Regions from separate parts of the Kitasatospora sp. NPDC043950 genome, predicted to be linked through region 2. Evidence: riboswitches for the same ligand, from Rfam matches in the RefSeq annotation. Region 2 holds a riboswitch; the other holds the start of a gene.
What was found. Region 2 has a riboswitch for guanidine ahead of AC07BF_RS27315 (DMT family transporter). Riboswitches for the same ligand answer to the same signal wherever they lie in the genome.

Region 1 (7,169 bases), on a different contig from region 2:
CCCGCTGTTCCAGGTGATGCTCGCCTGGCAGAGCCGCCCCGACGAGCCCCACCCGCTGGGCGGCGGCCTCACCGCCCGGATCGCCGCCGTCCCCAGCGGCACCGCCAAGTTCGACCTCACCCTCAACGCGGGCGAGCTCCCCGACGGCGGCATCGGCGGCTTCCTGGAGTACCGCACCGACCTCTTCGACGCCGCCACCGTCGAAGGGCTCGCCACCCGCCTCGCCCGGCTGCTCGCCGCCGCCGCCACCGCCCCCGACACCGCGATCGGCCGGCTCCCGCTGATTGGCGAGGAGGAGCGGCTGCGCGCCCTGGTCGAGTGGAACGGCACCCCGCACACGTCGGCTCCGCACACGTCGGCTCCGCACACTTCGGCCCCGCACACGTCGGCCCCGCACGCCTCGGCCCCGGACGCCACCCTGGCCGAGCTGTTCGAGGCCGCCGCAGCCGCCAACCCGCGGGCCGTCGCCGTCAGTTGCGGTGACGAGCAGCTCGACTACACCGAACTCGCCGCCCGCGCCGACTGCTTGGCCCGGCTGCTGGCCGCCAACGGCATCGGCCCCGGCACCATCGTCGCCCTCGCCCTGCCGCGCTCGCTCGAACTCGTCGTCGCCCTCCTCGCGGTGGCCAAGTCCGGCGCCGCCTACCTGCCGCTCGACCCCGACTACCCGGCCGACCGCCTCGCCTACATGCTGGCCGACGCCGCCCCCGCCGCCCTGCTCACCGACCGCGCCACCGCGCCCCGGCTGCCCGCCCACCAGGTGCCCCAACTGCTCGTCGACGGACGGGAGTCGGCCACCCACCCGGCCACCCCGCTGGCCCAGCACGAGCGCACCCGCCCGCTGCGCGCCGAGGACACCGCCTACGTCATCTACACCTCCGGCTCCACCGGCCGCCCCAAGGGCGTCCCCGTCACCCACCACAACGTGGTCCGGCTGTTCAGCTCCACCGACCGCTGGTTCGGCTTCGGCGCCGACGACGTCTGGACCCTCTTCCACTCCTACGCCTTCGACTTCTCCGTCTGGGAGCTGTGGGGGGCCCTGCTGCACGGAGGCCGCCTGGTCGTCGTCCCGCACCTGGTCAGTCGCGACCCGGCGGCCTTCCTCGACCTGCTCGCCCGCGAACGCGTCACCGTGCTCAACCAGACCCCGTCCGCCTTCTACCAGCTCAGCGCCGCCGACCGGGACCGCCCCGGATCCGAACTCGCCCTGCGCTACGTGGTGTTCGGCGGCGAGGCGCTCGAACTGGCCCGGCTCGACGACTGGTACGCCCGCCACCCGGAGGACGCGCCCACCCTGGTCAACATGTACGGCATCACCGAGACCACCGTGCACGTCTCCTACATCGCCCTCGACCGGGCCACCGCCGCCGCCGGAAGCAGCAGCACCATCGGCGTCAACATCCCCGACCTGCGGGTCTACGTCCTGGACCAGCACCTCCAGCCCGTCCCGCCCGGCGTCACCGGCGAGATGTACGTCGCCGGGGCCGGCCTGGCCCGCGGCTACCTCGGCCGCCCCGACCTCACCGCCGGACGCTTCGTCGCCGACCCGTACGCCGAACTGTTCGGCGAACGCGGCACCCGGATGTACCGCTCCGGCGACCTCGCCCGCCGCCGCGCCGACGGCGTCCTGGAGTACTTCGGCCGCGCCGACCAGCAGGTGAAGCTGCGCGGCTTCCGGATCGAACTCGGCGAGATCGAGGCCGTGCTGGCCGCCCACCCGGGCGTCGCCGACGCCGCCGTGGTCGTCCGCGAGGACGCCCCGGGCGACAAGCGACTGGTCGGCTACGCGGTCACCACGGCGAGCCCCGAGGACCCGAGCGCCGTCGCCGCCCCCACCCCCGAGGACCTGCGCGCCCACGCCGCCGCCGGACTGCCCGCCCACATGGTGCCCTCCGCCGTCGTCCTGCTCGATCGGCTGCCGCTCACCGCCAACGGCAAGCTCGACCGCCGCGCCCTGCCGGCCCCCGACGCGCCCGCCACCGGCGCCGGACGCCCGCCGCGCACCCCGCGCGAACAGCAGCTGTGCGAACTCTTCGCCGAGGTGCTGGGCGTCGCGGCGGTCGGCGTCGACGACGACTTCTTCGCCCTTGGCGGCCACTCGCTGCTGGTCGTCCGCCTCGCCGGGCGGATCCGCGAACTGCTCGGCCTGGACGTCGGCATCGGCACCCTGTTCCAGTCGCCCACCGTCGCCGCCCTCGACACGGCCCTGGCGGCCGGCTCGCAGAGCGCCGACGCGCTGGACGTCCTGCTCCCGCTGCGGCCCGCCGCGCCCGGACGCCGTACCCCGCTGTTCGCCGTCCACCCCGCCGGCGGCCTCAGCTGGTGCTACACCGGCCTGATCCGCCACCTGCCCGCCGACCTGCCGATCTACGGCCTCCAGGCCCAGGGCGTCGGCGCGGCCACGGCGGCCCGGCCCCTGCCGCAGACCCTGGACGAGCTGGCCGCGCACTACGTCGACCGGCTGCGCGAGGTCCAGCCCGAGGGCCCGTACCGGCTGCTCGGCTGGTCCACCGGCGGGATCATCGCGCACGCCGTCGCCGTCCGGCTCCAGGACCTCGGCCACGCCGTCGAGTTGCTCGCGATCCTGGACGCCTACCCCGCCGAGGGCTTCCGCGACCTGCCCGTCCCCGACCAGGCCGAGGCGCTGGAGGCGCTGCTCACCATGGGCGGCTACGGCCCCGAGGACCTCGCCGGGCGGCCGCTCGAACTCGCCGCCGTCACCGAGCTGCTGCGCCGCGAGGGCAGCCCGCTCGCCGGACTCGACGACGCCACCGTGGCCGCCCTCAACCGGATCTACCTCAACACCAACCACCTCGTCCGGGGCCACGACCACCGCCCCTTCGACGGCGACGTGCTGTTCTTCCGCGCCACCGTCGACACCATCGACGAGACCCTGGTGCCCGAACTCTGGACCCCGTACGTGTCCGGCCGCATCGACAACACCGACGTCGCCTGCTCGCACAAGGACATGACCCTGCCCGCCCCGATCGCGCACATCGCCCGTGTGATCACCGACCACCTGGAGAAGTCCTCCGATGAGTGACGCCCCCGCCAACCCCTTCGACGGCGACGGCGAGTTCCTCGCCCTCGTCAACGACCAGGGCCAGCACTCGCTCTGGCCGGCCTTCGCCGCCGTCCCGGCCGGCTGGAACGTCTCCCACGGCCCGTGCGAGCGCGCCGACGCCGTGCAGTGGATCACCGCCCACTGGACCGACCTGTGACCCCTCCGGCCGTCGAGGCCGCCCCGGCGCGCCCCCTGCTCGCGGGGCGCGCCGCGGTGGTCGTGGTCTACACCGCCGCGATGTGCATGAACGGCCTGGATTCGACCATCGTCAACCCCGCGCTGTTCACCATCGCCGAGGACTTCGGGCGGCCCGTCTCGGCCGCCAACGCCGTCGAGACGGCCTTCCTGGTCGGCCTCGCCGTCGGCCTGCCGGTGGCGGGCTGGCTCGGCGACCGGTTCGGCGTGAAACGGGTCTTCCTCGGCTCCCTGGCCGCGTTCACCCTCGCCTCCGCCCTGTGCGCCGCCGCGCCCGGCCTCGGCTCGCTCGCCGCCGCGCGGGCCGTCCAGGGCGTGGCCGGCGGGCTGCTCACCCCCGTCGGGATGACCCTGCTGTTCCGGGCCTTCGCCCCGCACGAGCGGGCCGGCCTGGGCCGGATCCTGATCGTCCCGACCGCCCTGATGCCCGCCCTCGGCCCGCCGCTCGGCGGCCTCCTGACCGAACACCTCTCCTGGCACTGGCTGTTCCTGGTCAACGTGCCGGTCGGGGTCGCGGCCGTCGTGACCGGGCTCATCGGCCTGCGCGCGGCGGACGAGCCCCCGGCCGGCCGCTTCGACACCACCGGCTTCCTGCTCGCCACCCCCGGCCTCGGACTGCTCACCTACGCGCTCGGCTTCGGCCCGGCGCACGGCTGGTCCTCGCCGGGAGTGGCGCTCAGCGGCGTGGCCGGTCTCCTCCTGCTCGTCATCGCCGTGCGCCACCAACTCCGCTCCGCCGAACCACTGGTGGACCTGCGGCAGCTCGCCGACCGCGCCTTCGGCACCGCCACCTGGCTGGCCCTGCTCACCTCGGCCGGCCTGATGGGCGCCCTGTTCGTCCTCCCGCTGCTCTACCAGGCCGCCCTCGGGGCCTCGGCCCTCGACGCCGGGCTGAGCGTCTTCCCCGAGGCGATCGGCCTGATGGCCGCCTCCCAGGTGGTCGACCGCCTGCTGCCCCGGTTCGGTCCCCGCCGCCTCGCGCTGCCCGCGCTGCTGCTCGCCGCCCTCGTCCTGGCCGCCCTCGGCTTCGCCGAGAACCCCTGGGCCGTACGGGCGTTGATGTTCGCGGTCGGGCTCGTCCTGGGCACCGCCGTGCTCACCGTCCAGATCGCCGGCTTCGCCGACGTCCCCGGGCCCGCGATGGGCCGCGCCATGGGCCTGTTCACCATCGTCCGCACCCTCGGCGGCGCCCTCGGCATCGCCGCCACCGCCGCCCTCATCGGCGCCCTGGACACCGACGGCGGCTCACCCGGCCCCTACCGCCTCGCCCTTCTGCTCACCGCCGCCCTGGTCGCCGCCGGCACCCTCCTCACCACCCGCCTCCCCCGGGAGGCGCCGGCACCACCCCCCGCCGACTGAACAGCCACGCCGCACCCCGCGATCGCGGGGTGCGGCGTCAGTTCGTTGGACGCGGCCTTCCGGGCTCAGGCGCTCGGCCAGAGGATCAGGTCGGGCAGGGCGTGCCGGCGCGGTCGGTCGCCGAGGTCGGCGAGTGCGGTGCGGATGGCCCGGAGGTGTCCGACGGTCAGCTGCAGGGGCGGCTCGTCGGGTTGGTGGGTCGTGCGGATGGGGTAGTCGACGCCGGGGGTGCGGGTCATCTCGATGTGGCAGCCGAGCAGGTGCGTCACCGGGCGGCGTTCGGCGAAGTCGATCAGCCGGTCGACGGTGCGGGTGAAGGCCGGCCAGTCGTCGATGTAGAGGCGGCCCGGGTAGACGGTGTCGCCGGTGAGCAGCAGGCCCGTCCACGGGTCGTAGTAGGTGACGGCCGCCGGGTGGTGGCCCGGGGTGGCCAGGCATTCGAGCACCCGGCCGCCGCCCAGGTCCACCCGCGCGACGGCGTCCGGGTCCTGGTCGAAGCCGAAGTACGGCCAGGCCGTGGCCGGGTCGGCGCCGACCAGGGTCGTCGCGGGCCGGTCGGCGAACTGCCCGTCGCCCGCGACGTGGTCGCCGTGCGGGTGGGTGTGCAGGACGAGCAGTCCGTAGCCGTCGCGGGGGTGGTCGGCGAGCCACTGGTCGATGAGTCCGTCGACCACGGTGCGCAGCGGGAAGTACGCGGCGGAGGCGGTGGCCCCGGTGTCGATCAGGACCGCCCGCTCGCCCCCGAACAGCAGGAACAGGAACGGCGCCTCGTAGTCGACCGCCTTGTTCTGCCGCAGGATGACGGTGTGCTCGTCGTACGCGTGGACCTGGATGTCCGGGTCCGTGTTGTGCTTCGCGGACGGGGACCCGTGGATCCACCGCACGTCGAGCGGACGGGCGATCGGGGCACCGGCGGCCATGACGTCTCCCTCGGTGCGTCGTCTTGGCGGGCCGGGTACGGCGCACATCTCGTCCGGGGCGGTCACCGGCGCGCCGCCACCGGGACGCTAGCACGCCCCCGTCGCCGCGCGCCGGTCCGCCGACCCGGTGGGGACCGTCAGGCACCCCCGAGCAGGTGCGCCAGCCCGTCCGCCAGCCCGCCGCGCCAACAGGCGTAGTCGTGGCCGCCGTTGAACTCGCGGTACGCGAGGTCGTAGCCGCGGGCGGTGAGGACGTCGCGCAGGTGGCGGTTCTGCGGGAGCAGCATCCACTCCTGGAGGCCGACCTCGACGTAGAACCGGGCCTCCCGCCTTTGCTCGCGGGCGAATTGGCGGGTCAGCCACTCACTGCCCTCGTCGAACTCGGTCTCGTCCGGCCACCAGAAGGAACCGGACTGGCAGAGCGCGCCGCCGAAGCGGTCGGGGCGCCGGAACGCGGCGAAGGCGGCGGTGAGGCCGCCCGCGCTCTGGCCGGCGATCACGGTGGCGGCCGGGTCGGTGGTGGTGCCGAACTCCGCCGCCGCCCAGGGGAGGAGGCGGTCGGCGAGGAGGTCGACGAAGGCCGGGTTGCAGCTGAGGTCGTCGGGTCGGCAGGGGCCCATGGTGTGGACGAGCAGGGCGACGGTGGGCGGGATGGCGCCGTCCGCCGCCAGGTTGTCGAGGGTGTCGCCGACCGACAGCACCTCGCCCCACATCTCGCCGTCCAGCAGCACGGCCACCGCGAACGGCCCGCCGCCGGCGGAAGGCCCGCCCCCGGCGGGGAGGTGGACGTCCACCCGCCGCCCGGCCACCTCGTGGGCCACCGTCCGCCCGCGCGGCACGCCGTCGCGCCGCCGGACGTACGGCTGGGCGGGGGCGTCGGGCAGGCTGAGCACGGACGACGGGTGGCGCCCGTCGCGGGCGGGCAGCCGGGGGGCGGCGTCGTGCGGGTCGGGGCGGGCGTGGTCGAGGACGCGCAGCCAGTCCGCCCGGGCGGTGCCGGGGGCGTCCCCCCGGAACGGGTACAGCTGGTAGGACGCCCGGTGGTCGGCGCGCAGCCGGTAGGTGATCGACCAGCGGCCGTCGTCGCGGCGGGTCATCAGGTGCGGGGCGAGGTCGCCGGCGTGCCGGTCCTTGTCGGTGACGGTGTGCAGGAGGGCGAGCACGCCGTCGCACGACGCGTCCTCGTGCACGAAGGTGACCAGGCGGTAGGCGGGGTCGGCCGGATCGGGCTCGACGAGGGGAAGGGTTTCCATCTGCGGTACTCCTCGGGAAGGTTAAGCGGGGGTGCCCTTGCGGCCGAGCAGCACCCAGAGCAGGAAGGGGCCGCCGAGGACGGTGGTGACGATGCCGACCGGGATCTCCACCCCGTCGATCAGCACCCGCCCCACGGTGTCGGCGAGCACGACGAGGACGGCGCCGGTCAGTGCCGAGCCGAGGACCGGCACGCGCGCCGGCCCGGCCAGCCGCCCGGCGATCACGGGCGCGGCCAGCGCGACGAAGCCGACCGGCCCGCACACGCCGACGGCCAGCCCGGCCAGCGCGACGGCCAGCAGCAGGCAGCCGAGCCGGACCCGGCCCGGGTCGACGCCCAGCGAGGCGGCCACGCTGTCGTCGAAGCGCAGCACCGCAAG
Region 2 (7,169 bases):
CCCGACCGGGTCCGGCTGGTGGTCACCGGCGTGCCCGGGGCCACCACGGACCGCGAGGACCTCTCCTTCCAGGTCACCCTGGCGTTGCTGGCGCTGCGCACCGGCCGCCCGGTGAAGATGACCCTCACCCGCGAGGAGTCCTTCCACACCCACCCCTCGCGCCACCCCGCGCTGCTGCGCTACCGCCACCACGCCGACGCCGAGGGCACCCTGGTGAAGGTCGAGGCGCAGATCCTGCTGGACGGCGGCGCGTACGCGGACGTCTCCGCCGAGGCGCTGGCCGCCGCCACCGCGTTCTCGGTCGGCCCGTACGTCTGCCCGAACGTCTTCGTGGACGCCTGGGCGGTGCGCACCAACAACCCGCCGGCCGGGCGGATGCGCGGCGAGGGCGCGTTGCAGGCCTGCTTCGCCTACGAGTCGCAGCTGGACCAGCTGGCCGCCCGGATCGGCGTGGACCCGGTGGAGATCCGCCGCCGCAACGCGATGGCCACCGGCGACCCGATGCCCACCGGACAGGCCGTCACCTGCCCGGCGCCGGTCGGCGCGCTGCTGGAGGCCGTCGCGGCCGAGCCGCTGCCGGCCCTGCCGGTGGACGACCCGGACGCCGAGTGGCTGCTGCCGGGCGGGCCCGGTGGGGCCGGCGACCCGGCGGCGGTGCGGCGCGGGATCGGCTACGCCGTCGGCATGGTGCACATGCTCGGCGCGGAGGGCGAGGACGAGGTCTCCACCGCCACCGTGCGGGTCAGCGGCGACCACGCCACGGTGATCTGCGCGGCCGTCGACTCCGGACAGGGCTTCGCCACGCTGGCCCGGCAGATCGTGCAGACCGTGCTGGGCGTCAGCGAGGTGTACATCGCGCCGGCCGACAGCGACCAGTCCATCGCCGGTCCCTCCGCCCGTGGCCGGCACACCTGGGTCTCCGGCGGCGCCGTCGAGCGCGCCGCGCTGATGGTCCGCCACCAGCTGCTCCAGCCGATCGCCGCCAACTTCGGGATGTCGGTGGAACTGCTGCAGATCGCCGACGGAAAGATCACCTCGTACGACGGGGTGCTCGGCATGCCGGTCGCCGAGGCGCTGGAGGGCAAGGAGCTCTGGGCGACGGCCCAGTGCCGCCCGCACCCCACCGAGCCGCTGGACGAGTCCGGGCAGGGCGACGCCTTCGTGTCGATCGCGTTCTGCGCGATGCGCGCGGTGGTGGACGTGGACATCGAGCTGGGCGCCGTCCGGGTGGTCGAGATGACGGTCGCCCAGGACGTCGGCCGGGCGCTGAACCCGCGGCAGATCGAGGACCGGATCGAGGCGGGCGTGGCCCAGGGCGTCGGCCTGGCGCTGCTGGAGGACCTGCGCACCGAGGGCGGCGTGCTGCTGAACCCCTCGCTCACCGGCTACCGGCTGCCCACCGCGCTGGACACCCCGCAGGTGCGCATCGCCGCCCTGCTGGAGGAGCGGGACGTGGTCGCCACCTTCGGGGCCAAGGCGGTCAGCGCCGCCCCCGCGGTGGTCGCCCCGGCGGCCGTGGCCGCCGCCGTCCGGGCGGCCACCGGCCTGCCGGTCGGCCGGCTGCCGATCCGGCCGGAGGACGCGGTCGCGGTCTGACGGGCGGGGGCGGCGGCTTCGGCCGACCGCCCCGGAAATACCGGAAACAGGAATTGCCGGTCGACGGAATGTCGACCGGCAATTCCATTTCCGGCGAGGCCATGACGGGAATCGAACCCGTGTACACCGCTTTGCAGACGGTTCCCTAAGCCACTCGGGCACACGGCCAGTGAATTCATAGTGGCGGAATGCGCGGGGGGCCGTCAACGGCGGAATGTAAATTCTGTATGGCGGCTTGTGCTACGGTCGGAACCAGGTGGTCGGTTGCCCGGCCGCCCCGGACGAGCGCGTCGTACCCGGTGACGACAAGACGGCGCAGTTCAGCGGCAATCCGGCCGCTGTGGACTGCGGAGGTAGGCCGTCATGGCATGGCTCGTTCTGATCATCTCGGGTGTCCTGGAGACCGTGTGGGCGGTGGCCCTGGAGTCGTCCAAGGGCTTTTCCCGGCTCACCCCCAGCCTCGTCTTCGGTGTGGCCCTGCTGCTGAGCATGGGCGGGCTGGCGTACGCGATGCGCACCATTCCGATCGGCACCGGCTACGCGGTCTGGGTCGGCATCGGTGCGGTCGGCACCGCGCTCTACGGCATGGCCGTCCTGGGGGACGCGGTGACGGCGGCCCGGATCGGCTGCCTGCTGCTCATCGTCTCCGGCGTGGTCGGCCTGAAGGTGCTCCACTGACCGCCGCCTGAGCTTGGCCCGCCCTTCCCCCGACCCCGGTCCTAGGCCCAGCGACCTAGCTGGTCACCGACTCGGGTCAGGGGTCATGAAGGCAGACGGCCCTTACGATGTTACGTATGACCACTGCCTCCCCCACCTCGGTCGACTCCGCCTCGATACCCTCCGAACTCGACCCAGGTGGCGGGGTCCTCAGCGGCCGCTACCGCGCTCTGACGCTGGGGATCGTGTCGGTGGTCCTGGTGATCGCCTTCGAGGCGACCGCCGTCAACACCGCGATGCCGACCGCGGCCCGCCAGCTGAACGGCATCGGGCTGTACGCCTTCGCCTTCTCCGGCTACTTCACCACCACGCTGTTCGCGCTGGTCGTCTCCGGGCAGTGGTGCGACCGGCGCGGGCCGATGCAGCCGCTGTTCACCGGCATCGCGGTGTTCGGTGTGGGCCTGGTGGTGGCCGGGACGGCGCCGGGCATGTGGGTGTTCGTGGCCGGGCGGGCGATCCAGGGCCTGGGCGGCGGGCTGGTGATCGTCGCGCTGTACGTGGTGGTCGGCCGGGCCTACCCGGAGCGGCTGCGGCCGGCGGTGTTCGCGGCCTTCTCCTCGGCCTGGGTGCTGCCCTCGATCATCGGGCCGCTGGTCTCCGGCGCGATCACCCAGCACCTCGGCTGGCGCTGGGTGTTCCTGGCCGTGCCGGTGCTGATCCTGCTGCCGCTGGCCGTGATGGGCCCCGCGCTGACCCGCTCCGAGCGGGAGCACCCGGTGGCCAGGGGCTCGGACTTCGACCGCCGGCGCACCCTGCTGGCCGCGATGGCGGCGCTCGGTGCCGGCCTGCTGCAGTACGCGGGCGGGCGGCACGACCTGATCGGGCTGCTCCCCGGGATCGTCGGGGCGGCGCTGCTGGTGCCGGCCGTCCTGGGACTGTTGCCCGAGCGGACCCTGCGGGCAGGGCGGGGGCTGCCGGCGGTGATCCTGCTGCGCGGACTGGCGGCCGGGGCGTTCCTCGGGGCCGAGGCCTTCGTCCCGCTGATGATGACCACCGAGCGCGGCCTCTCGCCGACGATGTCGGGGCTCACCCTGACCAGCGGCGGGCTCACCTGGGCGCTGGGCTCCTGGCTACAGGGGCGGCCGGGAGCCGAGCGCTACCGCGAGGCGATGATCCGGGGCGGGTTCGTGCTGACCACGGTGGCGATCGCGGGCGCCGCGCTGGTGCTGGTCCCGGCGGTGCCGGCCTGGGTGGCGGCGGTGGCCTGGGGCGTCGGCGGCATCGGGATGGGACTGACGGTCGCGAGCGTCAGCGTGCTGATGATGAAGCTCTCCGCGCCGGAGGACGCCGGGGTGAACTCGGCGGCCCTGCAGATGAGCGACGCGCTGGGCAACGTCCTGCTGACGGGCCTGGCGGGGGTGATGTTCGCGGTGCTGGGCGGCGGCTCGCTCGCCGCCGCCCACGAGGGCGCCGGGGCCACCGCCTCGTCCGGGGCCGCCGGCTCGCCCGGGGCCTTCGCGGTGATCCTGCTGGCCATGGCCGGCGTGGCGCTGCTGGGGGCGCTGCTCGCCGGCCGGGTCCGGGCCAGGTCCTGAGGGTCAGCCGGCAGCGGCGGCGGAGGGCACCGGCGGTGCCCCGGGGGTGCCGAGGAAGGCCTCCCAGCCGCCGGTCGGCGCCTGGCCCGGGGCGAGGCCCTGGAGCTTGCGCAGCACCGCCGGGTCCTGGGCGTCCAGCCAGTCCACCAGTTGGCGGAACGAGACCAGCCGGACCTCCGGCTTGTCCGCGATCGTCCGGAGCACGTCCTCGACGGCGTTCATGTAGATGCCGCCGTTCCACTCCTCGAAGTGGTTGCCGATGACGTACGGCGCCCGGTTGCCGTTGTAGGTGCGGTCGAATCCCAGCAGGTAGGAGTCGCGGGCCTGGGCCTGGAAGCCCGGGTAGAGCGCCGGGTCGGCCTTGGTGTTGGGGCCGCACTGGTTGTACATGATGTTGTAGTCCATCGACAGCACCTGGAAGGTGTGCCCGGGGAAGGGGATGGACTGCAGCGGGAGGTCCCAGAGCGCACCGCCCTGGATCTTCTGCGGCCACACCTGGGTGCCGTTGCCGCTGCTGTCGTAGCGCCAGCCGCGCTTGACCGCGGTGGGCAGCAGGTTGCGCTGGCCCTCCAGGCAGGGGGTGCGGCTGCCGATCAGCTCCCTGCGGTAGTCGAAGGGCAGGGCCGGCAGGTCGGTGAAGCCGGTGTTGGTGCGCCAGTTCGTCACGAAGTCCATGGCCTGCTGGATCTCGCTGTCCCACTCCTCCGGGGACCACTTGCCGACGCCGGTGGCGCCGCAGAAGTGGCCGTTGAAGTGGGTGCCGATCTCGTGGCCCTCCAGCCAGGCCGCGTGCACGTTCTCCAGGGTGTCGTGGATGTGCTGGTCGGTGAGGTAGCCGATCTCGGAGGCGCCGACCTTGTGCTGCGGGGGGCGGTAGAGGTCCTTCTTGGACTCGGGCAGCAGGTAGAGGCCGCTGAGGAAGAAGGTCATCGAGGCGTTGTGCTCCTGCGCCAGCCGGCGGAAGCGGGCGAACAGTCCGTTGTCGAGTTCGCCGGCGCCGTCCCAGGAGAAGACCACGAACTGCGGCGGCCGTTCGCCGGCCTTGAGCCGCTCGGGGGTGGGCTGGTGGGGCTGGGCCCCGGTGTCGGAGGTGGAGCCGTCGCCGATCAGGACGGCCTGCTGCTCGGCGGCGTCCGTGGGGCCGGCACTCTGGTCGACGGCCGCGCCGGTGGGAGGGACGGCCGAGCCGATCATCGGCTTCTTGCTGTCGGCGCTGTTGCTTCCGCAGCCGGTCGCCAGGGTGGCGGCGGAGGCCGCACCGGCGGCCAGCAGGGTGCGGCGGGAGAGAGCGGCCATGGTCACTCCGTTCATGAGGCGTTCGGCAGGCGTACAGGCGTGCGGAAATCCGGTCGGACAAGTGGGGTGATAGAACCCGTGACCGGGTCAGCATGGCAGCTGGGCTCGATCGGTCGGCCAGGCGCCACTGGCGGTCTTCATCGATCGCCCGATTGACGCAACCGGACCGACCCCCCGCGCCGTCGAAGCTCGTACCGAGGCGTTCCGGTGGCGCCGTCACCTGGGAAACGGCCGTCGCGTTCCGTCACCGGATGCCCACTGGGCGCACGGATTCGGGCGGTTGCCCTGCCGATCGGGGGGTGTCATTACGCCCATCGTGTGGACGTGCTTTAAGGTCCGATCCGATTGAATTGTTTCCCAGGAAACTCCCAGGATCGGGAATCCGTCGGTAGAGGGGAGCGCCCGTGGGCGTCCAGCAGAGCAGGAGCCCGTGGCCGGGCACCCTGGCGGCCGGTGCCGCGCTGGTGCTCGGTGCCTGGCTGCTGCACGACGGCGGGCAGGGCGTGCTGCCGCCCGCCCCCGGCAGCACGCAGACGCTGTCCGGCTTCGCCCCGGTCTCCGTCGTCCCGCCGCTGGGCCCCTCCGACCCCATCCGCATCCGCATCCCGGCCGTCCGGCTGGACGCCCCGGTCACCGCGCTCGGGCTCGACCCCGACGGCCACCTCCAGGCCCCGCCCGAGGCGGACCGCAACCTGGCGGGCTGGTACCGCGGCGGAGCCAGCCCCGGGCAGCGCGGCACCGCCATCCTGGCCGGGCACGTCGACAACAAGGCCGGCCCGGCCGTCTTCTACAACCTGGGGGCGCTCCGGCGCGGAGACCGGATCGAGATCGCCCGCGCGGACGGCGCCGTCGCCGTCTACCAGCTGTACGCCATCGAAGTGCACGACCGAAAGGACTTCCCGGACGACCGGGTCTACCGCCAGGCCGCCGACGCTCAGCTGCGGGTCATCACCTGCGGCGGCGCGTACAGCGCCGAGCACGGCTACGAGGGCAACGTCGTCGCCTACGGCTTCCTGGCCGACACCACCCGGCCGGGCAAAGCCGCATGACCACGCTGACCCTCGCCACCCGTTGGAACCCGATCGACTGGCCGCTCACCCACGGCCCGATCCCGTACGCCGTGCTCGCCGCGGGCTGGGGGTCGCTGGTCCTGCTCGCGTTCTCCCGCCACGAACGCTGGCGGGCCCCGCGCCTCTTCGGCGCCCTGATGCTGGCCGGAACGCTCACCGCCCTGGTGAAGCTCGGCGTCGACGGCTGGTGGCACCCCTTCCCGGAGGGCACACCGGACTTCGTCCTGCGCTGGATAGCCGTCGCGCTGTTCGCGATATCCCTGGTCTGCTTCCGCGCGCCGCTGCTCGCCGTCCGCCGCCGGCTGCTGGCGACCGGAGCCGCCGTCCTGGTGCTGCTGATGGCCGCCTCGCAGGTCAACCGGGGCTTCGACCAGTACCCGACCGCCCGGGCCATGCTGGTGCCCGGGGTCCAGGCGCTGACCACGGGCAAGGTGGCCAGCACCGTCGCCGCCACGCCCGGCAAGCCCGTCGAGGAGCTCTGGCACGCGCCGCCCGGCCTGCCCGCGAAGGGCACCCTCTCCACGGTGACCATCCCCGGCACCAAGTCCGGCTTCACGGCCCGCGACGGGTACGTCTACCTGCCGCCCGCCTACCAGGCCAACCCCCGGCCGCTGCTGCCCGTCGTGGTGCTGCTGCCCGGCCAGCCCGGCGCCCCGGTGGACTGGATCACCTCCGGGGCCATCCAGGAGACCCTGGACGCCTTCGCCGCCGACCACCAGGGCCTCGCCCCGATCGTGGTGGTCGCCGACCCCACCGGCAGCCCGTTCACCAACACGCTCTGCATGGACTCCCGGATCGCCAAGGCGCACACCTACCTGGCCACCGACGTCCCGGACTGGATCCACCACAACCTGCAGACCGCCACCGGCCGGGGCGCCTTCGCCATCGGCGGGCTCTCGCTCGGCGGCACCTGCTCGCTCCAGCTGGCCGTCAACGCGCCCGGGGTCTACGGCAC

Region 1: linked by a shared signal. The riboswitch ahead of AC07BF_RS15710 (MBL fold metallo-hydrolase) and the one ahead of AC07BF_RS27315 (DMT family transporter) in region 2 are both predicted to bind guanidine.

Annotation. Positions count from the first base shown of each region.
Region 1 covers NZ_JBWKER010000020.1:39,429-46,597, forward strand. Annotated here, with positions in the region: gene AC07BF_RS15695 (amino acid adenylation domain-containing protein) at 1-3,043, shown strand, start outside; gene AC07BF_RS15700 (MbtH family protein) at 3,036-3,221, shown strand; gene AC07BF_RS15705 (DHA2 family efflux MFS transporter permease subunit) at 3,218-4,618, shown strand; gene AC07BF_RS15710 (MBL fold metallo-hydrolase) at 4,684-5,538, opposite strand; guanidine-III (ykkC-III) riboswitch at 5,551-5,611, opposite strand; gene fes (enterochelin esterase) at 5,676-6,791, opposite strand; gene fhuB (Fe(3+)-hydroxamate ABC transporter permease FhuB) at 6,813-7,169, opposite strand, start outside.
Region 2 covers NZ_JBWKER010000045.1:32,653-39,821, reverse strand. Annotated here, with positions in the region: gene AC07BF_RS27325 (xanthine dehydrogenase family protein molybdopterin-binding subunit) at 1-1,596, shown strand, start outside; tRNA gene AC07BF_RS27320 (tRNA-Cys) at 1,693-1,764, opposite strand; guanidine-III (ykkC-III) riboswitch at 1,850-1,916, shown strand; gene AC07BF_RS27315 (DMT family transporter) at 1,960-2,274, shown strand; gene AC07BF_RS27310 (MFS transporter) at 2,391-3,848, shown strand; gene AC07BF_RS27305 (polysaccharide deacetylase family protein) at 3,852-5,144, opposite strand; gene AC07BF_RS27300 (class F sortase) at 5,549-6,193, shown strand; gene AC07BF_RS27295 (alpha/beta hydrolase) at 6,190-7,169, shown strand, end outside.